Regions from separate parts of the Streptomyces sp. NPDC052910 genome, predicted to be linked through region 2. Evidence: riboswitches for the same ligand, from Rfam matches in the RefSeq annotation. Region 2 holds a riboswitch; each other region holds the start of a gene.
What was found. A riboswitch is a leader RNA that binds a small molecule or an ion and turns the genes downstream of it on or off. The one in region 2 is predicted to bind cyclic di-AMP.
Positions count from the first base shown of each region.

Region 1 (7,022 bases), on a different contig from region 2:
CAGGACGACATGCCGTCCACCAGCTCGGACGCGCCGTACGCCGGTTCCGCCAGCCGCAGCCGGACACCGGACGCCGACGCGACGACCAGCGGGTCCCGCCGGCCGGGCATCGGCGCGTACGGGTGCCAGACGTGCCGCCGGTCCAGGTCCAGCAGGCGGCGCGGGGTGAGGGGGTCCGCCCCGGGGCGGACGAGCGGGTCAGGCATTGGGCGGCAGGTCCGTTCCCGCGCCCCGGCGGCGTACCGCGACCAGGTCCGTCCGGGCCGCGCCGGACTCCTCGGCCGGGGTCTCGGAAACCTCACCGGCCCCCGCGTCCCCACACGGCTCGCAGGTACCGCCACCGCACCCCGCCGACCGCACCCGGTGCGCGGGCAGCGTCGTGGTGTCCGCGCCCTCCACCTCGAAGCCCGCATCCGCGATCATGTCGAGGTCGGCCTTGCCCTCCTGGCCCTCGCTGGTCAGGTAGTCGCCCAGGAAGATGGAGTTGACCAGGTGCAGGGCCAGCGGCTGGAGGGTGCGCAGATGGATCTCGCGGCCGCCGGCCAGCCGGACCTCGGCGTCCGGGTGGACGAAGCGGACCATCGCCAGGATGCGCAGCGCCCGCTGCGGGGTGAGGTTCCACCGCTCGGCGAGCGGAGTGCCCTCGAACGGGATGAGGAAGTTGACCGGCACCGAGTCGACGTCCATCGCGCGCAGCGCGAACACGACGTCCACCAGGTCCTCGTCGCTCTCGCCCATGCCCGCGATCAGCCCCGAGCAGGCCGACAGCCCGGCGCCCTGCGCCAGCCGCACGGTCTCCTCGCGGTCGGCGTAGGTGTGGGTGGTGGTGATGTCGCCGTACGTGGCCTCGGAGGTGTTGAGATTGTGGTTGTAGGCGTCGACGCCCGCCGCGCGCAGCCGCTCCGCCTGGCCCTCGGAGAGCAGTCCGAGGCAGGCGCACACCTCGACCTGCTCGTTCTCCTCCTTGATCGCCTCGATGGTGCGCGAGACCCGGTCGATGTCCCGGTCCGTCGGGCCGCGCCCGCTGGCCACCAGGCACACGCGCTTGGCACCCCCCGCCACCCCCGCCGACGCCGCCTTCGACGCCTCCTCGGGCTTCAGCCAGGTGTACTTGAGGATTTCGGCCTTCGAGCCGAGCCGCTGGGAGCAGTAGGAGCAGTCCTCGGGGCAGAGCCCGGACTTCAGGTTGACGAGGTAGTTGAGCTTCACCCGCCGCCCGAACCACTTCCGGCGCACCCGGCCCGCGCCGGCCACCACGTCCAGCAACTCGTCGTCGGAGGTCGCCAGCACGGCCAGCGCTTCGTCCCGGGTCGGCGACTCGCGCCGCAGCCCCTTCTCCACCAAGGTGTCGATCAGGTCCATGAGGAGTGATCCTCGCCCACCGGCCCGCTCCGGGCCAAGGTAGGGATCTCACAACACCCGGTGTCCAAGCTGGGTGGATCACGACATGCTGATCACGTGCGGGAACGGCTAGTTTGAGGGTCGGCCGTACTCGGCCCGGCGAACGGACCCCACGGCGATTTATGTGAATCCCACAGACGGCCCCGGGGCAGCACCCGGACCGGCACGGTGCGCACACCCGTAGTCCACCCCCTCAGGGACCGCACAGGAGCCGGGACGGCCGATGCCCCACGACAGTGCCCACAGCGTCGACGGCGTTCACCACGCCCACAGCGCCCACAGCGTTTTCGACTGGATCGACGAGCAGCACCGGGCGCGGCGGGACGCCGGCCTCATCCGCACCCTGCGCCCCCGCCCCGCCCGTCCCACGGGTGACACCTCCACCACCGACCTCGCCGGCAACGACTACCTCGGTCTCAGCCGCCACCCATGGGTCACCCGGGCCGCCGCGGCGGCGGCCCACCGCTGGGGCGCCGGCGCCACCGGCTCCCGCCTCGTCAGCGGCAGCACCGAACTGCACGCCGAACTCGAACGGAGTCTCGCCGAGTTCTGCGGCTTCGAGGCCGCGCTCGTCCTCTCCTCCGGTTACGCCGCCAACCTCGCTGCCGTCACCGCCCTCGCCGCGCCCCCGGACCCGGCGGGCACCCCGTCACTGCTGGTCTCCGACGAGGGCAACCACGCCTCGCTGATCGACGGCTGCCGGCTCGCCCGGGCCCGGAAGGCGATCGTCCCGCACGCCGACCCGGCGGCCGTCCGCAAGGCCCTGACCACCCACCCGGGCCGGGCCCTGGTCGTCACCGACTCCGTCTTCTCCGTGGACGGCGACGCCGCTCCACTCGGCGATCTGGCACGGGTGTGCCGGGAGAGCGGCGCGGGGCTGCTGGTGGACGACGCGCACGGGCTCGGAGTGCTGGGGGAGGGGGGCCGCGGCGCGGTGCGCGCCGCCGGCCTGGCGGGAGACGCGGACGTGGTGTCCACCGTCACCCTCTCCAAGTCGCTGGGCGCCCAGGGCGGCGCGGTGCTCGGCCCCGCACGCGTCGTCACCCACCTCGTCAACACCGCCCGGACCTTCGTCTTCGACACCGGCCTGGCGCCCGCCGCCGCCGCGGGGGCCCTGGCGGCCCTGGAGGTGCTGCGCCGGGAACCGGACCGGGCGGCCCGCGTCCGCGCGGTGGCGGGCGGCCTGCACCGGCGGCTGACGGCCGCCGGGTTCACCGCCGTACGCCCCGACGCGGCCGTCGTCTCGGTCCGCGCCCCCTCGCCGGAAGCGGCGGTGCGCTGGCAGGCCGCCTGCCGGGCGGAGGGGCTCGCGGTGGGCTGCTTCCGCCCGCCGTCCGTGCCGGACGGCGTCTCGCGGCTGCGGCTGACCGCCCGCGCCGACCTCTCGGACCGTGAGGTGGAACGGGCGGTCGCGACCATCGTCCGGACCGCGCCGCCGGCGGCCCGCGGCCACTGAGCCGGGGTGCCGGTCGAGCCGGGGCGCCGGTGGAGGAGGGGCCGGACCGGGCCGTCGACGCGTGCTGCCGGGCTCGTGCCGTCGAGTGTGCCGCCGACTCGTGCCGCTGACTCGTGCCCTCAACGCGTGCCGCACCCGTGGCCCGGGCCGTCCCCCGCCGCCCGGAGCAGGCCGACGAACGGTCTCCAGGCCGCGGGCCCCACCTCCACGCGGGGACCCGCCGGCCGCTTGGAGTCGCGCACGGCGAGACGGCCGGTGGCCAGGACGGCGGCCTCGACACAGTTGTTCATCCCGGTGCTGTGGCTGCTGCGCCGCCACTCGGCCGCGCGCGGAACCGAACGAGAAGGTACGTACCGCCGTGGTGCGGACATGGCGCCTCCTTGCGCGTCCTCGCGTGTTCGGGGCGGATCACCGCGTGCGGCCGCGCTCTCCCGCGACCTCCGCGATGTAATCCAGGGACTCTTCGTGAGCGAGGGCGTGCGCCCGGAGCGTGGTGAACGCGGCGCCGTACGCCCTGAGGTCTTCTTTCCGCTCCAAGTAGAGGCTACTCGTCAAGTGGTCGAGAACAACCACGTCCAGATCGGCGATGCGCGGAAAGGAAAAGATAACGAAAGGCCCGGTGATACCGATGTGATTGCCCCGGGCGAACGGGAGGACGTGCAACCGGACATGAGGCAGCCGCCCGGTGTCCAGCAGGTGCCGCAACTGCCCCGACATCACCTCCGGACCGCCCACCTCGTGCCGCAGCACCGCCTCGTCCAGGATCGCGCACAACTCCAGCGGCCGCGACCCGCGCAGCACCGACTGCCGCGCCATGCGCACCCGGACCAGCTCGTCGACCTGCCGCTCGGGCGGGTCCCCCAGCGCGGCCCGGGTCACCGCCCGGGCGTACTCCGGGGTCTGGAGCAGGCCGGGCACCACCGTGGTCTCCAGGGTGCGCGAGCGCGAGGCCTCCGATTCCAGGCTGATGAAGTCCAGATACGCGGAGGGCAGCAGATCACGGTAGGCGTACCACCAGCCGCGCCGCGAGCCGGAGCCGGCGTCCTCCGCACCCGTGGAGTCCGCTCCGCACAACGCCCCCAGCAAGGCCCGGAGTTCGGGGTCGGAGACCCGGTAGGCGTCCAGCAGCCGGGCCACGTCGGCGGGTTTGGCCCCGCTGCTGCCGGTCTCGATGCGGCTCACCTTCGACTGGTGCCAGCCGACCGCGTCCGCGGCCTGCCGGCTGGTCATCCCGGTCAGTTCGCGCTGGCGGCGCAGTTCGGCACCGAGCTTGCGGCGGCGCACCGCCGGTCCGTACCGCAACGGCGCTCCCTCCCCTCGTGCGTCGTACGTCCCACCAGTCCCGCGCGGGCCGGGTGGGGATGCCGTACGTCTTCGCATGCGTACCCCTGAGTCAATAGAGCATCGATCCGCTCACATACGGTCTGCCGTCGCAGAGTTCACCGCTTCGAGCGACAGATATATGCACATCTCGGTGGATCGCGCCCATCACGGGCGTTATCAGTGGCACCCTGACGGGAAGAGCCGCCCGTGGGCCTCTCCCGACCGGTCCTGTGTACGCCGCTGTACGGCGCGTGTGCTCGCGCACCGCTCCGGGAGCCCGCCCCGGTGGAACCCGGTGGAGTCCGGTGGAACCCGGTCGAAAGGGACAGCGACATGGCAGATCTCCAGGAAGCGTCCGTCACTCTGCCGAGCGCCCCGGCGTCGGTGTCCACGGCCCGCCGCTATGTGTCGTCCGTCCTGGGGGAGTGGGGGCTGCCCGGGGACACGGAGGCCGCCGAGGCGGTGCGGCTGATCGTCTCCGAACTGGCCACCAACGCCGTGCAGCACACCCGCGGTCAGTCCCCCACCTTCACCGTGGATGTGCTGCTCGAACGCGACGAGGAGTTGCGCATCGGGGTCACCGACAGTCACCCTCGTCACCCCCGCCGGCTGCCCGCCGCGGTCCAGCAGGACAACGGGCGGGGGATGGTGATCGTCCGCTGGCTCGCCGCGGAGCGCGGCGGCAGGGTGTCCGTCACACCGACCGCCGAGGGCGGCAAGACGGTGTGGATCCGCCTTCCGTGGGGCGTGCCGGTGCGCTGAGGGCGGGCCCGGGGGCGCGGTCCCCGGCCGGCCGGCTCAGGTCACCCGGCCGTACCAGACGCTGTTCGTCCAGATCCGCTCGAGGCGGACGACGGAACCGGTCTTGGGGGCGTGCCACATCTTGTCGCCCCCGGCGTATATCCCGACGTGGTAGACGCCCCGCCCGGAGTGGAAGAACACCAGGTCGCCGCGTTCGCGCGCGGAGCGGGGGATGTGGTGGGTGCGGTTGTACTGGGCCGCCGCGGTGCGCGGCAGTTGCTTGCCGGCCCGCTTGAAGGAGTAGAGCGTCAGCCCTGAGCAGTCGAAGCGGTACGGGCCCGTGGCGCCCCACTGGTAGGGCGAGCCCTGCTTGGATGCGGCGATCTGCAGCGCCCTGACCGAGACGGATGCCGCCTCCGCCTTGGAGGTGCCGCCCGGCGTCAGAACCGTGACGCCGACGGCGGCGAGGGTCAGGGCCGATGCGGCCTTGGCTTTGGACAGCCTTGCGGGACGTTTGTGCGCGCCCATGCGCATACCCTTCGTCAGCCGCCTGTGAAGGATTGCCTGTCGGGTTCGGGCAGGCGAAGAATGCCCGGCCGCCTGAGCGGCTTCACCCCAAGGGGCGGTTTGCCAAGACCGCCCCGCCGTGCTTGGGTCCTCCATCCCTGCCGATGCACTCCTCGTCGACCCGCCCCGGCGGCGGCAGGGTTCGGCGTCCGCCGGGACCGCCCCGCCGTGTGGCGGGGGCTTGTCGTCCCGAGGATCTTGGCGCAGTCGCGGCCGGCTTTCCGAGCGGAACCCCGGTTATGTGAGCCTCGTCACGTGTGGGCAATTCGGGTGGACGCAGGGCGGTTTGACCCTCATGGGAAAGGCGTGCTGAGGCCGCCACCTGCGCCGGTTGCGGATCACTCGAGCGCGGTGTGCGCGGGCCGCTGAGAGTGATCACCGCACCGCGTCTACGCTCCCGTCCGCTGTCTGGAGGAATCCAGTTGAAAAGCGTTTCCGCTTCTCAACTCGCGGATGGCGGCGGCAACATCACCCGGCGTGCACGGCGCTCTCCGCCGAGGACACGCAACGCCCGTGCCATTGTCCCCGTGTACACCTCCCGTTCACCGCGTTCGAACATGACCGCCAGGGCGTCCCGCAGTCCCGTGCTCGCGACCACCAGCGCCTGCGCGGCTCGTAGCCCCCCGTACGTGCCCTGTACGCGCGCGGGATTGATCCTGCCGAGGAGATCCAGTACCTCGAGGTACCGGTCCACCACTTCGCCCTCGGCGCGGGTCAGGGCGGGCAGCGGAGGGAGGTCGGGCCAGATGCCCCGCGTCCCGTCCGTCCCGTCCGTCCCGTCCGTCACGTCCGACACGGCGCCCTCACCGCCCGGCCGGCGCGGCGGGCCAGGCGGCACGGTTACCGACGACCCGGTCGGCCAGGCCGTAGGCCACCGCGGCCGGGGCGTCGAAGACCGTGTCCCGGTCGGTGTCGGCCAGGATCCGCTCGGTGTCCCGGCCGGTGTACCGGGCCAGCAGCTCCGCCTGGACCGCCCGCCGGCGCAGCAGCTCGTCGGCGTGGACGGCCAGATCGGAGGGGGTGCCGCGGACCGGCTCCGGCAGGGACGGCGGCCCGAGAAGCACCCGGGCGTGCGGGAGTACGGCGCGCTTCCCCGGGGTGCCGGCGGCGAGCAGGAGGGCGGCGGCCGGGGCCGCCTGGCCCAGGCAGACGGTCTCGATGTCGCAGGAGAGATAGCGCATGGTGTCGTGGACGGCGCACAGGGCGGCGAAGGAGCCGCCGGGGGAGTTGATGTAGAGCGACACGTCCCGGTCGGGCGCCGCGTACTCCAGGTGCATCAGTTGGGCGATCACATCCGTGGCGGCCGTGTCGTCGACCGCCGTCCCCAGCATCACGATCCGCTCCGACAGGAGCTTGGAGTAGGGGTCGAGCGTGCGGCGGCCGTCGGTGGTGCGTTCGGTGAACTCCGGCAGGACGTGGCGGGACGTGTACGGGATCACGGCTGGCCTCCAAGGGCGGACGCGCGGGGGCGTGCGGGGGCGGACGGCTCGCAGGTCGCGGAGCCGTCTGTAAAAAATGTACAGGACGTACGTGC
Region 1 is NZ_JBVJJR010000002.1:220,397-227,418, reverse strand. Features, by position in the region: gene ACZ6X9_RS06820 (adenosylmethionine--8-amino-7-oxononanoate transaminase) at 1-206, opposite strand, end outside; gene bioB (biotin synthase BioB) at 199-1,362, opposite strand; gene ACZ6X9_RS06810 (8-amino-7-oxononanoate synthase) at 1,625-2,857, shown strand; gene ACZ6X9_RS06805 (DUF397 domain-containing protein) at 2,977-3,228, opposite strand; gene ACZ6X9_RS06800 (helix-turn-helix domain-containing protein) at 3,266-4,159, opposite strand; gene ACZ6X9_RS06795 (ATP-binding protein) at 4,514-4,942, shown strand; gene ACZ6X9_RS06790 (C40 family peptidase) at 4,979-5,449, opposite strand; cyclic di-AMP (ydaO/yuaA leader) riboswitch at 5,454-5,646, opposite strand; gene ACZ6X9_RS06785 (hypothetical protein) at 5,931-6,275, opposite strand; gene ACZ6X9_RS06780 (ATP-dependent Clp protease proteolytic subunit) at 6,292-6,927, opposite strand.
Region 1: linked by a shared signal. The riboswitch ahead of ACZ6X9_RS06790 (C40 family peptidase) and the one ahead of ACZ6X9_RS30480 (M23 family metallopeptidase) in region 2 are both predicted to bind cyclic di-AMP.

Region 2 (7,022 bases):
GTCAGCCGGCGCAGCGGGGTGTCGAGGATGTACTGCGTCTGCACCTCGGAGAGGGAGAAGCGCTCGACGAGTGATGCCTTGGCCGCCGCGGCGTTATCACTCGATCGAATGATTCTGATGACCTCGTCGATGTCAACGAGCGCCACCAGCAGGCCCTCGACGAGGTGAAGCCGGTCACGGCGCTTGCCGCGGCGGAACTCACTGCGCCGCCGGACCACCTCGAAGCGGTGGTCGACGTAGACCTCCAGCAGCTCCTTCAGCCCCAGCGTCAGCGGCTGGCCGTCCACCAGCGCGACGTTGTTGATGCCGAAGGACTCCTCCATCGGGGTCAGCTTGTAGAGCTGCTCCAGCACGGCCTCGGGGTTGAAGCCGTTCTTGATCTCGATGACCAGCCGCAGGCCGTGGGAGCGGTCGGTGAGGTCCTTCACATCGGCGATGCCCTGGAGCTTCTTCGCGCCGACCAGATCCTTGATCTTGGAGATGACCTTCTCCGGACCGACCGCGAACGGCAGCTCGGTCACCACCAGGCCCTTGCGGCGGGCCGTCACGTTCTCGACGGAGACGGTGGCGCGGATCTTGAAGGTGCCGCGGCCGGTCTCGTACGCGTCGCGGATGCCGCTCAGGCCGACGATCCGGCCGCCCGTGGGCAGGTCGGGGCCGGGCACGTACTTCATCAGGGTGTCGAGGTCGGCGTTCGGGTGCCGGATCAGGTGCCGGGCGGCGGCGATGACCTCGCCCAGGTTGTGCGGCGGCATGTTCGTCGCCATGCCGACCGCGATGCCCGTGGCACCGTTGACCAGCAGGTTCGGATAGGCGGCCGGCAGGGCGACCGGTTCCTTCTCGCTGCCGTCGTAGTTGGCCGCGAAGTCGACCGTGTCCTCGTCGATCGACTCGGTCATCAGCGAGGTCGCGGACGCCATCCGGGCCTCGGTGTACCGCATGGCGGCCGGCGGGTCGTCGTTGCCCAGCGAGCCGAAGTTCCCGTGTCCGTCGACGAGGGGGACCCGCATGGAGAACGGCTGTGCCATGCGCACCAGCGCGTCGTAGATGGAGGCGTCACCGTGCGGGTGCAGCTTGCCCATCACCTCGCCGACGACCCGGGCGCACTTCACATAGCCGCGCTCCGGCCGCAGGCCCATCTCGTTCATCTGGAAGAGGATGCGGCGCTGCACCGGCTTGAGGCCGTCGCGGGCGTCGGGCAGGGCCCGGGAGTAGATGACGGAGTAGGCGTACTCGAGGAAGGAGCCCTGCATCTCGTCGACGACGTCGATGTCGAGGATGCGCTCCTCGAACTCTTCCGGCGGCGGGGTCTTCGTGCTGCGGCGGGCCATCGCGGCTGCGGCTCCTTCGGTCGATTGCCGGGGGCGGACTGACGCGGACCATTGTGGACCTCCCCACTGACAACGCCGACCGCGACCCGTCCGCGGGGGACCGCGTCGTCCGTGCGGAGGCCCCGGGAACTTCGCCGGATGCCGGTGCGCTTGCATACAGTGACAGCAGTGTTCATCACGCGAGTCGTCGCGGGCGCCGCGGGCGGGGCAACGGCGGCGCGGGATGCAGCGAGATATCGAGCGATCGAAGGGACGTACATGCCCATGGGTCACACGGCCGCGCAACAGGCCGGCACCGGCGGCCTGACAGCGACCGAGCACCGCCTGGCCAACGGCTTGCGGGTGGTGCTCTCGGAGGACCATCTGACCCCGGTCGCGGCAGTCTGCCTCTGGTACGACGTCGGCTCGCGTCACGAGGTCAAGGGCCGCACCGGCCTCGCCCACCTCTTCGAACACCTGATGTTCCAGGGTTCGGCGCAGGTGAAGGGCAACGGCCATTTCGAGCTGGTGCAGGGCGCCGGCGGCTCGCTCAACGGCACCACCAGCTTCGAGCGGACCAACTACTTCGAGACCATGCCCGCCCACCAGCTCGAGCTGGCGCTGTGGCTGGAAGCCGACCGGATGGGCTCGCTGCTCACCGCGCTCGACGACGAGTCCATGGAGAACCAGCGCGACGTCGTCAAGAACGAGCGCCGCCAGCGGTACGACAACGTGCCCTACGGCACCGCGTTCGAGCGGCTGACCGCGATGGTCTACCCCGAGGGCCACCCCTACCACCACACGCCCATCGGCTCGATGGCCGACCTGGACGCCACCTCCCTGGAGGACGCGCGGGAGTTCTTCCGCACGTACTACGCGCCCGGCAACGCCGTTCTCGCCGTGGTCGGCGACATCGACCCCGAGCAGACGCTGGCCTGGATCGAGAAGTACTTCGGGTCCATCCCCGCCCACGACCGCAAGCAGCCGCCGCGCGACGGCGCCCTGCCCGACGTCATCGGCGGGCAACTGCGCCAGGTGGTCCGCGAGGAGGTGCCCTCGCGCGCCCTGATGGCCGCCTACCGCCTCCCGCACGACGGCACCCGTGAGGCGGACGCCGCCGACCTGGCGCTGACCGTCCTCGGCGGCGGCGAGTCCTCGCGGCTGCACAACCGCCTCGTCCGGCACGACCGTACCGCCGTCGCGGCGGGCTTCGGCATGCTGCGCCTGGCGGGCGCCCCCTCGCTCGGCTGGCTGGACGTCAAGGCGTCCGCCGGCGCCGAGGTCGCCGACATCGAGGCGGCCGTCGACGAGGAGCTGGCCCGCTTCGCCCTGGAGGGCCCCACCGCCCAGGAGATGGAGCGCGCCCAGGCGCAACTGGAGCGCGAGTGGCTGGACCGGCTGGCCACGGTCAGCGGCCGGGCCGACGAACTGTGCCGCTTCGCCGTCCTCTTCGGCGACCCGCAGCTCGCCCTCACCGCGGTCCGGCGGGTCCTGGAGGTCACGCCGGAGGAGGTGCGGGCCGTCGCCCAGGCGCGGCTGCGCCCCGACAACCGCGCGGTGCTCGTCTACGAGCCGACCGGGGCCCAGACCGCGGGCGCCGACGAGGCCGATGTCATCGACGGTGCCATCGCACAGGAAGCCGACGCCAACGCACAGGAACAGGAGACGGCCCAGTGAGCGAAGCCGCAGTCGTGGGCGCCACCGGCACCGCCGAACCCACCATGCAGTTCCACCCGCGGCCCCGGCCCGGCACGGCCACCCCGTGGAAGTTCCCGGCGCCCGGCCGCGGCCGGCTGCCCAACGGCCTGACGGTGCTGCGCTGCCACCGTCCCGGCCAGCAGGTCGTCGCCGTCGAGGTCAGCCTCGCCGCGCCGCTGGAGGCCGAGCCTGCCGGGCTGGAGGGCGTGGCCACGATCATGGCCCGCGCCTTCTCCGAGGGCACGGACAAGCTCAGCGCCGAGGACTTCACGGCCGAGCTGGAGCGGTGCGGTGCCACCCTGGACGCCCACGCCGACCACCCCGGCGTACGGCTCTCCCTGGAGGTCCCGGCCTCCCGGCTGACCAAGGCACTCGGGCTGCTCGCCGACGCCCTGCGGGCCCCGGCCTTCCCCGACAACGAGGTCGAGCGCCTGGTCCGCAACCGGCTGGACGAGATCCCGCACGAGCTCGCCAACCCGGCCCGCCGGGCCGCCATGGCGCTCTCCGCCGAGCTCTTCCCGGCCGACTCGCGGATGTCCCGGCCCCGGCAGGGCACGGAGGAGTCGGTCGCGCGCATCGACGCGGCCTCCGTGCGGGCCTTCTACGAGGCGCACGTCCGTCCGGCCACCGCCACCGCCGTGATCGTGGGCGACCTCACCGGCGTCGACCTGGACGAGGCCCTGGCCGACACCCTGGGCGCCTGGACGGGCTCCCCGGCCGAGCCGCGGCCCGTCCCGCCCGTCACCGCCGACGACACCGGCCGTGCCGTCATCGTGGACCGCCCCGGCGCCGTCCAGACGCAGTTGCTGATCGGCCGCGTGGGCGCCGACCGGCACGACCGCGTCTGGCCCGCCCAGGTGCTCGGCACGTACTGCCTCGGCGGCACGCTCACCTCGCGCCTGGACCGTGTGCTGCGCGAGGAGAAGGGCTACACCTACGGCGTCCGCTCGTTCGGCCAGGTGCTGCGGTCCGCTCCCGACGGCTCCGGTGCGGCGATGCTCGCCATCAGCGGCTCCGTCGACACCCCCAACACCGGCCCGGCGCTGGCGGACCTGTGGACGGTGCTGCGCACCCTCGCCGCGGAGGGGCTGACCGACGCCGAGCGTGACGTCGCCGTGCAGAACCTGGTGGGTGTCGCCCCGCTCAAGTACGAGACGGCGGCGGCCGTCGCGGGCACGCTGGCCGACCAGGTCGAGCAGTACCTCCCGGACGACTTCCAGGCCCGGATGTACGAACGCCTCGCGGAGACCGGGACGGTGGAGGCCACGGCGGCCGTCGTGAACGCCTTCCCGGCGGACCGCCTGGTCACCGTGCTGGTCGGGGACGCGGCGGAGATCGCGGAGCCCGTCCGGGCGCTGGGCATCGGCGAGGTGACGGTCGTTTCCGCCTGACGGAAGCTCAAGCCTCGGCGTGCGCCCCGGCGCACGCGCGGGGGCGGAGAGGCGCGTGGGTCCTTCGGGAGCCACGCGCCTCCGTTATGCCCGATTTATAGGAGCGGTTGCACCTTTCCTGTGTGGCGTGCGTCACGAAAACGGGGTTCCGTTTGCCGTTCGAATCTGACGGCGATTAGCTTCATGGCGGCAGCCCGTCGGATCGGAGCCGCAACCGCGGCCCCGGGCAGCCATCGCCGAGTCCCCGTACGGCGCGAGCCAGGGGAGCCGGGGAACCACATGTTCCCTGGGGTGAATCGGGCCCCTCTCCGGAGGGAACCGTAGGAGACCTTCCTGCTCCGAACCCGTCAGCTAACCCGGTAGGCGAGAGGGAAGGAAAGGAACAGCCGCAGCCATGGCGTTCACCCGTGCCACCGGGAAGCACCGTCGTCCGAGCCGTGCCGTGCGGGTCGGCGCCAACGTCGCCGGCATAGCCACCCTGAGCGCCGCGGGCGTCGTCGCCGGTGTCGCCGCTCCGGCCTTCGCCGCCTCCCCCGAGGACGCGCCCCGCCCGCAGGACACCGGCCTCACCCAGGCCGTCGTCCTCTCCGACCACGTGGCCGACAACATCAACGAGCAGGCGCAGATGCAGCGCGGCGTCGCCGAGCAGGACGCCGCCACCCAGAAGGCGGAGGCCGCGGCCAAGGAGCAGGCCGCCCTGGTCAAGAAGCGCGCCGACGAGGCCAAGCGCAAGGCCGAGGCCGAGCGCGCCAAGAAGGAGCGGGCGGCCCGCGAGGCGGAGCGCAAGCGCCTTAACACCTTCGTGATGCCGATCGCCGGCTCCTTCGTCTCCACCCAGTACCACGCCTCCAGCGGCCTGTGGTCCTCCGGCAGCCACACCGGCGTCGACTTCCACGCCGACGAGGGCACCAGCGTGCAGGCCGTGGGCGCCGGCACGGTCGTCGAGGCCGGCTTCGGCGGCGCGTACGGCAACAACATCGTCATCAAGCACAACGACGGCACCTACACCCAGTACGGCCACCTGTCGTCGATCGCCGTCAGCGTCGGCCAGACCGTCACCCCCGGCCAGCAGATCGGCCTCTCCGGTTCCACCGGCAACGTGACCGGCCCGCACCTGCACTTCGAGGCCCGCACCGCGCCCACCTACGGCTCGGACATCGACCCGGTCGCGTACCTGCGCTCGCACGGCGTCAACATCTGACCTCCGCCGTCACCTTCCTTCCGCCGAGCCCCGCCCGGACCATGCGTCCCGGAGCGGGGCTTTCGGCCGTCCGGTACGTCACCGGGGAGTCACCCGGCCGTACCGCGTGGCCAAATCATTTCCATGGCGTCCGGGCGGCCATCGGAAACCGCGGGGAATTGCCATAGAGTCGAGCGGATCCTGAAGAAGCGTCCATCGCGTGCGGGCCGTCGCTTTCCGCGGGGTCGTATCGGGGTCGATCCGGAGGTTCGTCCAATGCGGGGACGTTTGTGAACGGCGGGAGTGGCGCGGTTTCCGACAACCGCCGCGTTTCCGCGCAGGCGGTGTGCACGGCCATTCGCGACGACATCGTCTCCGGTGCCTTCCCGCCCGGCACCCGGCTCATCGAGGAACTCCTCGCCCGCCGCTACGGCGTCTCCCGCGTCCCGGTGCGCGAGGCGCTGCGCACGCTGGCCTCCGAGGGCTTCGTGACCACGCGCCGGCACGCGGGCGCCTGTGTCGCCGAGCCGACCGAGCAGGAGGCGGCCGACCTGCTGGAGGTGCGGGCCCTGCTGGAGCCGCTGGGGGCCGCCCGGGCCGCGCAGCGGCGCACCGAGGCGCATCTGAAGGTGTTGCGCGGACTGGTCCGGCTGGGCCGGGAGCGCGCTCGCGGCGGTCAGCCGGGCGAGCTGTGCCCGCTGGGCGACTGGTTCGACGAGACGCTGGCCCAGGCCTCCGGCAGTCCGAGCCTGGCCGCGCTGCTCACCCAGGTGCGACGCAAGATCGCCTGGGTGTACGCGCCCGAGCCGCCCGCCCGGCCCGTGGAGACCTGGGAGACACATGCCGCGCTCGTCGACGCGGTGGTCAGGAGGGACGCGGAACGCGCCCGGGACATCGCCGCCGGGCGGGCCGGGCGGGCGCCCGGCGAATTCCGGTTCTGGCGTCCCGTGCCGGCCGCCCCGGCGCCCCGGGCGGCCGTCCGGAAACGCGCCGTGCACACGGCGGGCGCCGGAATGTGAGGCGCGTCCGCCATTCCGGGCCGGACGGGAATGGCCCGGCGTGGAACACCTGACGTTTTCCGGCCGGAATTCTCCCGCGCGGGGGGAAACACACGACGGGGCCGCGGCGGCCGGTTCTCCGGCCGCCACGGCCCCGCTCGCGTGCCGCGGGGAGCCTCCCCGGAAACCGGGAGGCTCCCCGCGGCGAGGGCTCAGACGGTCTCCGGGAGCTCCTCGAGCCCCTCGGCGACCAGCTTGGCCAGGCGGTCGAGCGCGGCCTCGGCACCCGCGTCCTCCGAGGCGAGGACGATCTCCTCGCCGCCCTGGGCGCCCAGGCCCAGCACGGCCAGCATCGAGGCGGCGTTGACGGGGGTGCCGCCGGCCTTGGCGATGGTCACGGGGACGCCGGCGGCGGTCGCCGCACGGACGAAGATCGACGCCGGGC
Region 2 is NZ_JBVJJR010000012.1:52,306-59,327, reverse strand. Features, by position in the region: gene ACZ6X9_RS30495 (DNA gyrase/topoisomerase IV subunit A) at 1-1,331, opposite strand, end outside; gene ACZ6X9_RS30490 (M16 family metallopeptidase) at 1,596-2,987, shown strand; gene ACZ6X9_RS30485 (M16 family metallopeptidase) at 3,032-4,399, shown strand; cyclic di-AMP (ydaO/yuaA leader) riboswitch at 4,624-4,780, shown strand; gene ACZ6X9_RS30480 (M23 family metallopeptidase) at 4,794-5,600, shown strand; gene ACZ6X9_RS30475 (GntR family transcriptional regulator) at 5,870-6,598, shown strand; gene ACZ6X9_RS30470 (HPr family phosphocarrier protein) at 6,790-7,022, opposite strand, start outside.

Region 3 (7,022 bases), on a different contig from region 2:
CCGCCTCCGCCCAGTGCCTGCAGCACGACGCCGAGGAGCTGCTGGAGGTCGCCCAGGAGTTTGCTCACGTCGGCGGCGACGCCGAGGATGTTGGCCGCGGCCAGGTCCATGAGGAGCTGGTTGAGGTCCTTGACGAGCTGGTCCACGACCTTCTGGACGTCCGCGACGACGTCCCGCTGGGCGGCGGCGCCCGGCTGGCCCGGCTGCGATGGCTGCTGGACGTGCGTCCTGACGGAGGCACGCAGCCGCGCGCCCTGTTCGGTGAGCTGACGCTGCATCTCCCGCAGCTTCTCCATGTCCGGCTTGGCCGCCTGGGCCTCTTTGCCGATCCGGGCGCCCAGCGAGAGGATGTCGCCCAGGCTCCCGACCGTGGTCAGCCGGTCGGCGGTGCTCGGGCCGGGCGCCGTCGCCGTCGTCGCCGCCGGCGGCACCGGCGCCGGGTCCGCCGCCAGGGCCGGCCCGGCGACGGCCAGGGCCAGCGAGCAGCAGGCCGCTAGGGCGGCGGTGGTCGTTCTGCTGATGCGCATGCGGGAAACTCCCTCCAGGAACGTCCCTCAGGGGGACGAGGCCCACGGTGTGCCGCCGCGCGGGGGCTCGCAACCGCTCGCCGGACCGGTGCGGGCCGCCTCGGTCGCCGCCCGCGGCCCTTGCGACCTGCTGTTTCGCCGTGGCCGACGGGACATCCCGGTGCCGGCGAGGGGTTCGGCCGGTAGGGTGCCCCGGTCCCTCCCCCGGAGGGGCCACCCCCACTCACCGTTCCCGGGCCACGTCCCAGTCCCCTGATCGCGGCTTCACCGCTCGTCCTCGAACCCCCCGGAGGAGGTGGGACGGGGGCGGCCTCCCCCACGGGGCACAATCGTCAGGTGCCCCGAAACACCATCACAGTCACCCCCACCACCCCCTGCCCCTGCGGCCTCGACGCCACCTACGGCGACTGCTGCGGCCCCCTCCACACGGGCCGGAAACAAGCCCCCACCGCGGAACGCCTCATGCGCTCCCGCTACAGCGCCTTCGCCGTAGGCGACGCCGCGTACCTCCTCCGCACGTGGCACTCCACCACCCGCCCGCCGTCCCTCGACCTGGACCGGAAGATCCACTGGACGGCCCTGGAGATCCTCGCCACCGAAGCGGGCACCGCCTTCCACCAGGAGGGGACGGTCGAGTTCCGCGCCCACTACGTCCTGCGGGGCCACGAGGACACGCAGCACGAACTGGGCCGCTTCGTGCGGGAGAACGGCGCCTGGGTCTACGTGGACGCCGCCTGAAGGCGGTCCGGCTCCCAGTCGGTCTCGTAGAACTTCACCCGCTCGTCCTCCCCCACCAGCCGCATCCCGGCCGCCTTCATGACGTGGTGGGAGGGGACGTTGTCGTGGTCGGCGTCCCCCTTCACCCGGCGGATCCCTCGCGCCCGCGCCGACGCCAGCGCGGCGCGCAGCGCCTCGGAGGCGTACCCCTTGCCGCGCTCGGCGGGCAGCAGCCCGTACCCGACGGTCACAGCCCCCTCCTCGTCGGCCGGCCCATGGAAGTCCAGCCCGCCGACCACCCGCCCGTCCTCCCGCCGCCGTATCTCATAAGCTCCAGGATGCCGCCCGGCCCCCTCCCGCTCCGCCGTCAGAAACCGGAGCGCGGCCTTGACGTCGTCCCCCTCCGGATAACCGGGCACCCAGTGCGGGAGCCGCTCCGGGCGCTCGGCGGCGATGTTCTCCGCCTCGGCGACGGTGAGAGGGTGAAGGATGAGGCGGGCTGTCACGAGATCGTCCATGACCGGATGCGTATCACCCACCGGGGCGGACGGGCATCCGGTTTTCACTCCCCGGGACGCCGCAGGGCGGCACGCAGCGGCCGACGGATCCCCTTCGCAGCGCCCGGATCCACGGGGAACACCTGCCCGCAGTCGCCGAGGTCGTCATGGACCCCCTGCGGGCAACGCAGCATGTCGACCGGATGTCACGTTACGTTCGAGGGATGCAGCAGCCTGCGCCACAGGTCCCGGCCCTCCTCGACGGGCCCGGCGTCGAAGTCTCCGATGCCCGTGAACTCCTCCTCGGGTACCTGGAGTGGTATCGCGAAGCGTTGATGCGGAAGCTCGCCGGGTTGTCCGACTCCCACCTCCGCACGCCGGTGCAGCCGCTGGGCTGGTCACCTCTCGCCCTGGTCCAGCACCTCGGCTGGGTGGAACGCCGTTGGATGCGCTGGGGATTCGCCGCCGAAAACGTCCTCGCGTACCCGCCCGGCGGCGACGAGGAAGAATGGACGATCCATGCCGGCACGCCCACCACGGAGGTCATGGACACCTACCGAGGCGAAGTGGCCGCGACGACCTCGCTGGTCGCGGTTGCGGACCTGGCCGACAAGGCCGGACTCGGCGGTCGCTTCCGGACACCCGACCAGGCTCCCTCCCTCGGGCGGATCCTCTTCCACCTACTCCAGGAGTACGCCCGCCACGTGGGTCAGCTTGATGTGGCAAGAGAGCTCATCGACGGGGCGACAGGGGAGTAACACGCCGGCCCCATCGCTCGGAACACGGGACGACCCGTCACGCGGGTGGGATCGTATATCCCCACGCCAATCCCACCGCCCGCCCACGGATCCGCCGGCCGGGTTTCGGCTTCGGCACCGCCTGGCACCGTTCGGGGCGGTGCGACGGAAAGCCGCCGGAGTCACGCCGGGCATGACCTGCCGGGTAATCGCCCGGCCGCGCGCCGCGCGGCAGGGTGGGGGTCACGACATGCCGCCGAGTCACCCGGTCAGGAGCCGACGATGCCCGCCTACGCCCTCGGTCATTTCCACAGCAGCGTCCCGCACCGGGACGTCGTCACGTACGTCGAGCGGATCCAGGACACTCTCGACCCCTTCGGGGGCCGGTTCGTGGTGCACGGTGGGGAGCCGGACGTCCGTGAGGGGTCGTGGGAGGGGGATCTGGTGCTCATCGAGTTCCCGGACCTGGAGCGGGCCCGGGCGTGGTACGACTCGCCCGCGTACCAGGAGCTGATCCCGCTGCGGACGCCGCATGTCCTGGGGGACGTCCTCCTCGCCGCGGGCGTGCGTTCCGGGTATCACCCGTCGGAGAAGGCGGACGCGATCCGGGCGGCCATGGGCGGCTGAGCGACCGGGGGGACCGGGGGCTGCCGAGGGGACGGGCCGGCGCCGCCGATCGAGCGCCGGCCCGGTGGTGCGACGGGTGGTGCGAGGGGGCGTCAGCGGACGCGGCCGTACCAGACGCTGTTGGCCCAGATCTTCTCCAGGCGGACCTTCTTGCCGGTGCCGGGAGCGTGCCAGATCTTGCCGCCACCCGCGTAGATGCCCACGTGGTAGACGTTGCTGCCGGAGTGGAAGAACACGAGGTCGCCGACGGAGCGGGAGCCGCGCGAGATGTGCCGCGTGGCGTTGTACTGGTCGGCGGCCACGCGGGGCAGCTTCTTGCCGGCCTTCTTGAACGAGTAGAGCGTCAGGCCCGAGCAGTCGAAGCGGTTGGGGCCCGTGGCGCCCCACTGGTACGGGGAGCCGCTCTTGGACGCCGCGACCTTGACGGCCTTGGAGCCGGGGGTGGCCGCCTGGGCGTCACCGGCCATGCCGGGGAGCAGGACGGACGCCGCGACGGTGGCGGCGGTGAGGGCCGATGCGGTTCCGGCCCGGGAGATGAGCGCGGGTATTCGAGGCAGCGCAGACATGCCGAGTAAGCCCTTCGTCATCCGCCTGCGAAAGATGACCTGTCGGGTTCGGGCTGACAAAGTTGCCCGGCCACCATGTGGCTTCACCCCTAGAACCACCGCCATCGTGGTCCGTCTTGCCTGGGTCTCCCGCTCCTGCCGATCCGCGTGTATCCGGTCCGCACCCGGAGCGGCGGCAGGACTCGGCGTCCGCCCGGGTCGCCCGCCTCTGTGACGGGTTCTTGGTTGTTCGGTGCATGATCCTGCACCATCCACCGGCGAAATCCGGTGTCGAAACGGCGTTCTGTGAGGTTCTTCACGCTCGCCGGAAGGTTTGATTCCGGCGGTGTCACCCGCTCTCAGCAGGGACGACGCCAGGAACTGAGACCGAGTTTCTTCTGCATCGAACTGAGCCCCAGATCCTTGGCCCGACCGCAGAACTCCCCGGGTTCCAGCTTGTATTCGACGTGGAACACCGCCTTGCCGCGCTTCACGAACGGCGACAGCTTGTCGCATTCGCCGAACTCGGCGCACTGTTCGTTCACGGCGAAGTCGAAGTCGCCGACGAGCTCCGGGATCTGGTCGAGGTCGTTCTTCAGCCCGACGGACATGCCGCGCTCATGGGCGAGCCGGGCGACCAGGCGGTTGAACGCGAGTTGGTGGGCGGCGGTGAGGGGGAAGCCGGTCTTGTTCCTGAACCCCTCGGTAAGGTCCGGTTCGACGGCGTCGAAGCCCTTCTCGCGGCACATGTCGAAACGTTCCGCCATGATCGGCTCAAGGACGTCGAGCCGCCGGATGTCGAGCCACTTCTCGCCCTTCCAGCCGTCGTTGTCCTCGCCCAGCACCGCCTCCGGGAACTTCTTCGCGTCGGGCCGCCAGTCCTCGTACGCGCCCACGTTGACGTAGCAGACGACCTTGCGGCCGTCGGCGTGCAGCCGTTCCACGGTCGCCGCGTCGTTCTCGAAGCCGTCGATGTCGTAGACGGGGACGTCCACCGAGGTGTCGACCTTCCCGTCGAGCTGCCACTGCCAGCGGGTGCCGGGGCGCGGTTGCCAGCGCGCCCGGCCGCCGTGCGCACCGGACGACGGGGCGGCCTCCGGCGACGACGGTGCGCCGGAGGGCTCACCGGCGGACGGCGTGCCGCCCCCGCCGCGCCGGGGCGCGGCCGACGTCCCGTCCGGGCCGCCGGGGCCCCCGGTTCGGCCGGTGCCGGCGTCGCGGCCGGGCCGGTGCTCCGCCGAGGCGCTCGGAGTCCCGTTCCGGTCCGGTCCGTCGGCCCGGTCCGTGTCCTCCGCGTCCCCCGCGCCCGAGCAGCCGGCGGCGACGAGCAGGGCGGCGGCCGCCAACGCCCCGGCGCCGAGGGCCCGGCGAGGACCCCGGCGCGGGGGGCCGGCCGGTTCCGGCCGGCCGGTTCGGCCACTCCCGGCTTCCCGGCGCCCGGCTTTCAAGCGCCCGGCTTTCACACGTCCGACCGTGGGACGTCCTGCCTTCGGGCGCCCGGCTTTCAGGCGTCCGGTGGTGGTGCGGTCTGCCATGGGTTCTCTCCTCTTCCCGGCACCGCGCAGTGCACTCCGGCGCCGCGCGAACCGGCCGTGCGGGACACGTGACCGGCCCGCTCCTGCGGCACACCGTAGACCAAGTGGCAGAAGCGCGAGGGGAGATGGGATTTCGTCCAGTCGGGTACGGCGGCCGCCCGGTACGCCTCCCAGGGCCCCTCGAAGGTGACGAGCAGATCGGCGATCCGCGCGTACCCGGGATCCGGGTGCGTCCCGTGGTTGAACACGACCGTGCGGGCACCCAACGCCCGCACCACCGTGGTGAGTCGGCGGAAGCGCGGCAGCGCGTCGGGCGCCGTGGGCACCTGGTCGAGGAACACCCCGTCGGCGCCGTACCAGCCCCGGTGCCGGCGGACATCCGTCAGCACCGCCCGCCACGAACGCCGCCCGTAGCCGGTGTCCACGTACCCCAGCACCGGGACCCCCGCGTCCCGGAGCCGGTCGGCGGCGGCGCGGAACGCCGGGTCGGGGCGCCGCCCGGGGCCGTCGGCCGCGTTGAGGACGACGCCGCGCAGCGCGGGGGCGGCCCGCAGCAGGGCCGCCCACGCGCCGGGGTCCACCGTCGGGTGGACGTACAGCGGTACCAGCAGCCGCCGGCCGCCGGGCGGCGGCGTCACCGGGACGCGTCCGCCGGCCGGGCCCGGGCGGCGGCCCAGAGGTCGGCGAGCGTGGCGTCGAACGGGTGCTCGGGATGCCAGCCGAGGGCCCGTTCGGCGGCCGTGACGTCGGCCTGCTGCCAGGGCAGCGCCGCCGAGCGCGGTGATCCGGCGCCGCCCTCGTCGAACCGCCCCCGGAAGCCGGCGGCCCGTGCCAGCCCCTCGGCGACCTCGCGGGCCGCGCGTGCCGTGCCGCTGCCGACGTTGAGCAGGCCGGTCACCGGCTCGGGGGCGGTGACGGCGAGCACGACGGCCCGGGCCACGTCGCGCGCGTCCACGAAGTCGCGGTGCGCGGAGAGGTCGCCGGTGCCGACGACGCCGTCGGGGCCGGCCTCCCGGATGCCCTCGGCCAGTCGGCCCGCGAGCGAGCCGGGCGGCGAGCCGGGGCCCAGCGGGTTGAACACCCGCAGCACAAGGGCGTCGAGCCCGGAGCCGGTGACGGCCAGGGTGCCGGCGAGCTTGGTGGCTCCGTACAGCCCGAGCGGGGCGGCGGGGGCGGACTCGGTGAGGGAGCGGGCGCCGCCACCCGCTCCGTACTCGGCCGACGACCCGAGGTGGACCAGCCGGGCGGTGGGCACGGCCTGCCGCAGCGCCTCGCAGAGCACGGCGGGGCCGCGCGCGTTGGTGGCGGTGAGGACGGTGGCGCTGCCGCCGGTGGCCCCCGCGCAGTTGACGACGGCGTCGGGGGCCGCCCCGCGCAGGGCGACGGCGAGGTCGGCGGGGTCGGCGCCGGCCAGGTCGCAGGGCAGGGCGGAGCCCGGCGACCGGCCGCCGTCGAGCACCCGCGCGCCGGGGAGGGCGCGCAGCGACTCGACGGCGTGCCGGCCGAGGAAGCCGGTCGCGCCCAGGACGAGGATCCGCATGCGGGTCGTTCACGCTCCTTTGATCAGCAGGTCGCGGCGGTGGGAGAACTCCGCGTTGGCCCGGTCGTAGTCGTCGGGGCGCCCGATGTCCAGCCAGTAGCCCTCGAACTCGTAGGCGTTCGGCGGCGTGCCGGCGGCGAGCAGGTCCAGGACCAGTTCGTCGAAGCCGAGCGGCAGGCCGGGTGTGTAGCGGGCCAGGGCGTCGCGGGAGACGCCGTAGACGCCCATGGAGACGCGGTAGTCCATGCTGGGTTTCTCGGTGAAGCCGGTGACCCGGCCGGCCTCGGTGGTGAGCAC
Region 3 is NZ_JBVJJR010000006.1:295,932-302,953, forward strand. Features, by position in the region: gene ACZ6X9_RS23115 (hypothetical protein) at 1-527, opposite strand, end outside; gene ACZ6X9_RS23120 (YchJ family protein) at 864-1,265, shown strand; gene ACZ6X9_RS23125 (GNAT family N-acetyltransferase) at 1,247-1,762, opposite strand; gene ACZ6X9_RS23130 (DinB family protein) at 1,966-2,499, shown strand; gene ACZ6X9_RS23135 (DUF1330 domain-containing protein) at 2,761-3,105, shown strand; gene ACZ6X9_RS23140 (C40 family peptidase) at 3,198-3,671, opposite strand; cyclic di-AMP (ydaO/yuaA leader) riboswitch at 3,679-3,829, opposite strand; gene ACZ6X9_RS23145 (endo alpha-1,4 polygalactosaminidase) at 4,010-4,996, opposite strand; gene ACZ6X9_RS23150 (spherulation-specific family 4 protein) at 5,155-5,823, opposite strand; gene ACZ6X9_RS23155 (NAD-dependent epimerase/dehydratase family protein) at 5,820-6,725, opposite strand; gene ACZ6X9_RS23160 (sugar phosphate nucleotidyltransferase) at 6,735-7,022, opposite strand, start outside.
Region 3: linked by a shared signal. The riboswitch ahead of ACZ6X9_RS23140 (C40 family peptidase) and the one ahead of ACZ6X9_RS30480 (M23 family metallopeptidase) in region 2 are both predicted to bind cyclic di-AMP.

Region 4 (7,022 bases), on a different contig from region 2:
TCTTCGCCGGTTTCGAGACCACGGTCAATCTCATCGGCAACGGTACGTACGCGCTCCTGCGCAACCCCGGGGAGCGCGAGCGCCTCCAGCGCGCGCTGGACGCCGGGGACGAGAGCCTGCTGGAGACCGGGGTGGAGGAGCTGCTCCGGTACGACGGTCCGGTGGAGCTGGCGACGTGGCGGTTCGCCACCCGCGATCTGACGATCGGTGGGCAGCGGATCGCGGAGGGCGACCCCGTGCTCGTCGTCCTCGCCGCGGCCGACCGCGACCCGGAACGGTTCGCCGACCCCGACACCCTCGACCTCGCCCGCAGTGACAATCAGCACCTTGGGTACGGGCACGGCATCCACTACTGCCTCGGGGCGCCGCTCGCGCGGCTGGAGGGCCGGACGGCGCTCGCGACGCTGTTGCGGCGCCTCCCCGACCTGCGACTTTCCGCCGATCCGGCCGATCTCCGCTGGCGCGGCGGGCTCATCATGCGGGGTCTGCGGACCCTGCCCGTGGCCTTCTCTCCGGAGCCCGGGCAGACGGGCACATGACTATACGTCAACTGGGCTTGACCATCATCCGGTGCTGATCACGGTGGGTTGTGGCCTCTGAGGGCCCTGGCTATCTTCTGCGGTCATATTCAGCAGCCACACGATCGGCAGCCGTCGGCAGCCGGTCGGCAGCTAGATGAGAGGTGATCGCATGCTCTCCGGGAAAGGCCGACATCGCCGTCCCCGTCAACTGCCCGCCGTGGTCGTCGCCGCGGGCGTGACGGGCGCCGGGATCGCCATGCCCCTGCTCGGTGCCACCACGGCCGACGCCGCGGACGCCCCCACCTGGGACCGCGTCGCCCAGTGCGAGAGCGGCGGCCTGTGGAGCGCGGACACGGGCAACGGGTTCTACGGCGGACTGCAGCTCACCCCCGAGATGTGGGAGCAGTACGGCGGAACGGAGTACGCGCCGCGCCCCGACCAGGCCAGCCGCGCCCAGCAGATCGCCGTCGCCCAGCGCATCCTCGACGCCCGCGGCCCGTACGCCTGGCCCGCCTGCGCGGTCAAGTCCGACCTGGCCAAGGACGGCCGGGCGCCCGAGGTGAACCCGGGCATGCCGCACGACGCCGTCGAGGGTTCGTCGCACGCGTCGGGTTCCGGAACGTCCGGACGGTCCGACTCCGGCCGGACGCGGGACACATCGTCCGACAAGGCCGGTGACAGGGCCGACGGGAAGGCCGGTGAGACGTCGACGGGCGCCTCCACCGGGAAGGGCGGCTCCTCCGGCAAGGGCGGTTCCTCAGGAAAGGACGCCGCCTCCGACGCCAACCGGTCGACCGACAAGGCCGACAAGGGCAATACGGGCGAGAAGGCCGGCGAGCACGGCACCGGCACCACCGATGCCTCCGGGAAGCCGGGGCAGCCGGAGAAGCCCTCCGGTGAGGACCGCGACACGTCCACCGGCTCGTCCGCCGGCGGCAAGCACCGCAAGCCGGACGGCGGCGGGGCGGACGGCTCGTCCGACGCGGCGTCCGCCGACTCGGCGACCGACGCGAAGGCCGGCCGCGAGAGCGGTTCCGAGGCCGGCCGGGACTCCGGCCAGGGCGCCGGAACGTCCGTGTCAGGAACGCTCGATGAGCGGGCGGGCTCCGGCGCGGGCAAGCACCGCGCGGAGCCGTCCGGTTCCGGTGGCGAGCGCGCGTCGCGCGGCGCCGAGCGCGGGCGCGCCGACGCGACAGCCGTTCACGACTACACCGTGCGCCCCGGTGACAACCTGTCAGAGATCGCCCAGGAGCACCGGGTCGAGGGCGGCTGGCACCGCGTGTACCAGGACAACAAAAAGGTCGTGGGGGGCGATCCCGACCTGATTCACCCCGGTCAGCAGCTCGAACTGAAGAAGTAGCGGGGGAGTTCGCGTCGAATGTCCGTTCCGGAGGAAAGTGAGACATGGGTCTCGTTGACATCGGCGCGGAGACGGCTCGTCAGAATCCCGAGAAACCATTCCCACCTGCGGAAACGGTGAGTTCCCCGGGGTGGGGGGAGCAGGCGGTGGCTGAAAAGGAGGGTTTGAACCCATAGGCCGTCTGTGCTTAACGTCGTCATCGCTCGCCATCGCGAGCACCACGGTCGTCACGCCGAATCCTGCCGGCGGCCGGGGGAGTCGTCGCGCAAGCGCCGTAGGCAGGAGCGGGGGAACCACGGTAGGTCGCCGGAACGGTTCATCGGTCAACGACCGACGTACCGGTACGGCTTGGGGTGAAGCCTGGTGAGCGCAAGCCACCGGGCCGGGCAACTCACGCCCGAACCCGACAGCTCACCTCGTAGGCGCCGGTGAGGAAACCGAGTCATGTCCAAGGGCAAGCACCGTCGTCCGAACAAGGCCGTCCGCATCGCCACGCTCGCGGGTGTCACCGGCGCCGCAGTCGCCGCCCCGCTGATGATGGCCACGTCCGCCCACGCCGCCTCCGTGGAGACCTGGGACCGTGTGGCCCAGTGCGAGTCCGGCGGCAACTGGTCGATCAACACCGGCAACGGCTACTACGGCGGCCTGCAGTTCTCGCAGTCCTCGTGGGCGGCCATGGGCGGCACCCAGTACGCGCCGCGCGCCGACCTGGCCAGCAAGGGCCAGCAGATCCTGGTCGCCGAGAAGCTGCTCGCCGCCCAGGGCCCCGGAGCCTGGGGCTGCGCCGGTGAGGGCGGCCTGACCCGCGGTGGCGGCTCCCCGCAGGTCGACGGCTCCGGCTCCGGCAAGGTCGTCTCCAAGTCGGCCTCGGGCCAGCGTTCGACCGGCCAGAGCCACGCCGACCGCAGCGAGCGCAAGGCCGCGCCGAAGCACGCCGCCCCGCAGCGGGAGGCCGAGGAGGCCCCGGCCGCCCCGGCCGCCAAGCCGGCCGCGCCGAAGCACGCCGCGCCGAAGACCGTCAAGATCGGTGACGGCGAGTACGAGGTGAAGGAAGGCGACACCCTCGCCAAGATCGCCGAGGCCAAGAAGGTCAAGGGCGGCTGGGAGAAGCTCTACGACCGCAACAAGGACGTCGTGGACAGCGCCGACCTCATCTTCCCCGGCCAGAAGCTGCACCTCAGCTAAGGCCGAGGCGCATTCCGGGGCCGGGAGTCAGGGCCGCGAGCCGTGGCTGTGGCCCGTGCCGCGTCGTCGTACGCGGCCGGGCCTCGCGATCGGGCCTCCCGATCGGGCCTCGCGGCCGGGGTTCTCGCGGCCGCGGGCGGTGCGCACCACCGCCCGTACCGCGGCACCCACCCGTACCCCAGCCTCCGTACCACCGGCCCGGAACGCCGTTCCCGGGCCCAGCGGAACCGCCCCGCTCCGATGCGACCGATCCCCCCCCGGGCCGCATCAGAGCGGGGCTCCGCCGTTTCCGCGCACGGTCGGCAGATGGTCGGCATGCAACCGGCGCGCGGCCGGCGCCACGTCGCGCGGCCGGCATCACGTCTCGAGACCGGCCCGGGTCGCGGACGAACGGCCCCTCGCCCGGCTCCCCGTCCGGCACGTCCGGCTCCCTGTGCGGCGCATCCCGGCCCCCGTACGGCGCGTCCCCGTTTCCCCCGCCGGTTCCCCGTTGAGCGAACACCCCGCCCATTCGTCCCTTGATCTCGGCGTTTGTGCCATTTTTCCGGCGGGGTGGCGCTCCGGGGGCGGGTGGACCCTCCGGCGCCCGTTAGGCTCGTGCTGCAGAACGCTGGAGTACCCAGACACACACGAAGGAGACCCTCGTGCCGTCCATCGACGTCGTCGTAGCTCGCGAGATCCTCGACTCGCGAGGCAACCCCACGGTCGAGGTCGAGGTCGGCCTCGACGACGGCTCCACCGGCCGCGCCGCGGTGCCGTCCGGCGCCTCGACCGGTGCTTTCGAGGCCATCGAGCTCCGTGACGGGGACAAGAACCGCTACCTGGGCAAGGGCGTCGAGAAGGCCGTGCTGGCCGTCATCGAGCAGATCGGCCCGGAGCTCGTCGGCTACGACGCCACCGAGCAGCGCCTGATCGACCAGGCCATGTTCGACCTGGACGCCACCGACAACAAGGGCTCCCTGGGCGCCAACGCCATCCTGGGCGTCTCCCTGGCCGTCGCGCACGCCGCCTCCGAGGCCTCGGACCTCCCCCTCTTCCGCTACCTCGGCGGCCCGAACGCGCACCTGCTGCCCGTTCCGATGATGAACATCCTGAACGGCGGCTCGCACGCCGACTCCAACGTGGACATCCAGGAGTTCATGATCGCGCCGATCGGCGCCGAGTCCTTCTCCGAGGCGCTGCGCTGGGGCACCGAGGTCTACCACACCCTCAAGGCCGTGCTGAAGGCCAAGGGCCTGTCCACCGGCCTGGGCGACGAGGGCGGCTTCGCCCCGAACCTCGGCTCCAACCGCGAGGCCCTCGACCTCATCCTCGAGGCCATCAAGCAGGCCGGTTACACCCCCGGCCAGGACATCGCGCTCGCGCTCGACGTGGCCGCCTCCGAGTTCTACAAGGACGGCGTCTACACCTTCGAGGGCAAGAGCCGCACCGCCGCCGAGATGACCGACTACTACGCCGAGCTCGTCGAGGCGTACCCGCTGGTCTCCATCGAGGACCCGCTGTTCGAGGACGACTGGGACGGCTGGAAGACCATCACCGAGCGCCTCGGCGACGCGGTCCAGCTCGTCGGTGACGACCTGTTCGTCACCAACCCCGAGCGCCTCGCCCGCGGCATCGAGGAGGGCGCCGCCAACGCCCTGCTGGTCAAGGTCAACCAGATCGGTTCGCTGACCGAGACCCTGGACGCCGTCGAGCTGGCCCAGCGCAACGGCTTCAAGTGCATGATGTCCCACCGTTCCGGCGAGACCGAGGACGTCACCATCGCCGACCTGGCCGTCGCCACCAACTGCGGCCAGATCAAGACCGGTGCCCCGGCCCGCTCCGAGCGCGTCGCCAAGTACAACCAGTTGCTGCGCATCGAGGAGATCCTCGACGACGCCGCGGTGTACGCCGGCCGCAGCGCGTTCCCGCGCTTCCGCCAGGGCTGATCGCTCCGTACGCGCCGGTGGCGCGGCAGCGCACAGGGCGCGTGCGAGGCTGACAAAGCCTCACGCCTCACCCCGTCCCCGGCCATGGTCCCGTACCGTGGCCGGGGACGGTTTTGGCATGCGGTCCGGCTTCGGTGAAGCCGGCAGCGGGGAGGCGATGTGGCGGCGGAACGGTTTTCCACCGCGACCAGGCTCAAAGCGATCGGCACGGTCCTGGTCCAGGGGCCGGACGCCCGGGGCCGGCGCACCCGTCCGCCGCGCCGCAGCCGGCTCACCGGCCGCGCGGCGCTGCTGGCCCTGGTCGTCTGTTCGCTGATCGTCGCCCTGGCCTACCCCATGCGCCAGTGGGTCACCCAGCGTTCGGACATCGACGACCAGCGGCACCGCTCCGAGCAGGCCAAGGAGCAGGTGAAGCGGCTGCGCGAGGAGAAGGCGCGGCTGGAGGACCCGGCGTACGTGGAACGGCTGGCGCGCGAACACCTGCACTACGTCCGTCCCGGCGAAACCGGTTACACGGTGGTGGACGGCAGCGGCAACGCCCGGCACCGCCGCGACCAGGGCGCCGCCGACCGGCCGTGGTACGTCAACCTGTGGGACGGCGTGGACACGTCGGACGCCCACCGCTGACGCGCCCCACTCCAACCTTCCGGACCTCCTCCTTCCGGACCGTCTCTTTCCGGATCTCCTTCTTCCAGGCCTCCTCCGACTTCCGGACCTCCTCCGACTTTCCGACCCTCCGACACGAGCGAGCACATGGACACCCCTCCTCCCCAGACCGAGCCCACCCAGCCCACCGACGCGGACATCGCCGCGTTCAAGGAGCAGCTCGGCCGCCCCCCGCGCGGCCTGCGGGCGATCGCCCACCGCTGCCCCTGCGGCAACCCGGACGTCGTCGAGACCGCGCCGCGGCTGGAGGACGGCACGCCGTTCCCGACGCTCTACTACCTGACGTGCCCCCGCGCGGCCTCCGCCATCGGCACGCTGGAGGCCGAGGGCGTGATGAAGGAGATGAGCGCCCGGCTGCAGAGCGACCCGGAGCTGGCCGCCGCGTACCGTGCCGCGCACGAGGACTACATCCGCCGGCGCGACGCCATCGAGGTGCTGGAGGGCTTCCCCAGCGCGGGCGGCATGCCGGACCGGGTGAAGTGCCTGCACGTGCTCGTGGGCCACTCGCTGGCGGCCGGCCCCGGCGTCAACCCGCTGGGGGACGAGACGATCGCGATGCTGCCGGAGTGGTGGCGCAAGGGCCCGTGTGTGTCGCCGTGCGGCGCGCCCTCGGAGTCCGGCACCTCCGGCAGCTCCGACACCGAGGAATAAGGAGTACAGGCATGACCCGCGTTGCCGCGATCGACTGCGGTACGAACTCGATCCGTCTGCTCGTCGCCGACCTCGACCCCGCCACGGGAGCGTTCAAGGAGCTCGACCGGCGGATGACGATCGTCCGGCTCGGCCAGGGCGTGGACCGCACCGGGCGGTTCGCGCCGGAGGCGCTGGAGCGGACGTTCGCCGCGTGCCGGGAGTACGCCGAGGCGATCCGGGCGCACGGCGCGGAGCGGGTGCGGTTCGTCGCCACCTCGGCGTCCCGGGACGTGAAGAACCGCGCGGAGTTCGTTGCCGGCGTCAAGGACATCCTGGGCGTCGAGCCCGAGGTGATCACGGGTGACCTGGAGGCGGAGTTCTCCTTCACCGGCGCCACCAAGGAGCTCACGGGCCGCACCGACCTCGACCGCCCCTTCCTGGTCGTGGACATCGGCGGCGGCTCGACGGAGTTCGTCGTCGGCGACGACCGGGTACGGGCGGCACGCAGCGTGGACGTCGGCTGCGTCCGCATGACGGAACGTCACCTCGTCGCGGACGGCGCGGTCGTGGACCCGCCGTCGCCCGAGCGGATCGCCGCCATACGGGCCGACATCGAGGCCGCCCTCGACCTCGCCGAGCGGACCGTCCCCCTCCGCGAGGCCCGCACGCTCGTCGGCCTGGCCGGCTCGGTCACCACGGTGGCCGCCATCGCCCTCGGCCTCCCCGAGT
Region 4 is NZ_JBVJJR010000005.1:102,193-109,214, reverse strand. Features, by position in the region: gene ACZ6X9_RS19670 (cytochrome P450 family protein) at 1-539, shown strand, start outside; gene ACZ6X9_RS19665 (transglycosylase family protein) at 691-1,881, shown strand; cyclic di-AMP (ydaO/yuaA leader) riboswitch at 2,142-2,321, shown strand; gene ACZ6X9_RS19660 (transglycosylase family protein) at 2,326-3,066, shown strand; gene eno (phosphopyruvate hydratase) at 3,711-4,994, shown strand; gene ACZ6X9_RS19650 (FtsB family cell division protein) at 5,154-5,621, shown strand; gene ACZ6X9_RS19645 (DUF501 domain-containing protein) at 5,748-6,311, shown strand; gene ACZ6X9_RS19640 (Ppx/GppA phosphatase family protein) at 6,323-7,022, shown strand, end outside.
Region 4: linked by a shared signal. The riboswitch ahead of ACZ6X9_RS19660 (transglycosylase family protein) and the one ahead of ACZ6X9_RS30480 (M23 family metallopeptidase) in region 2 are both predicted to bind cyclic di-AMP.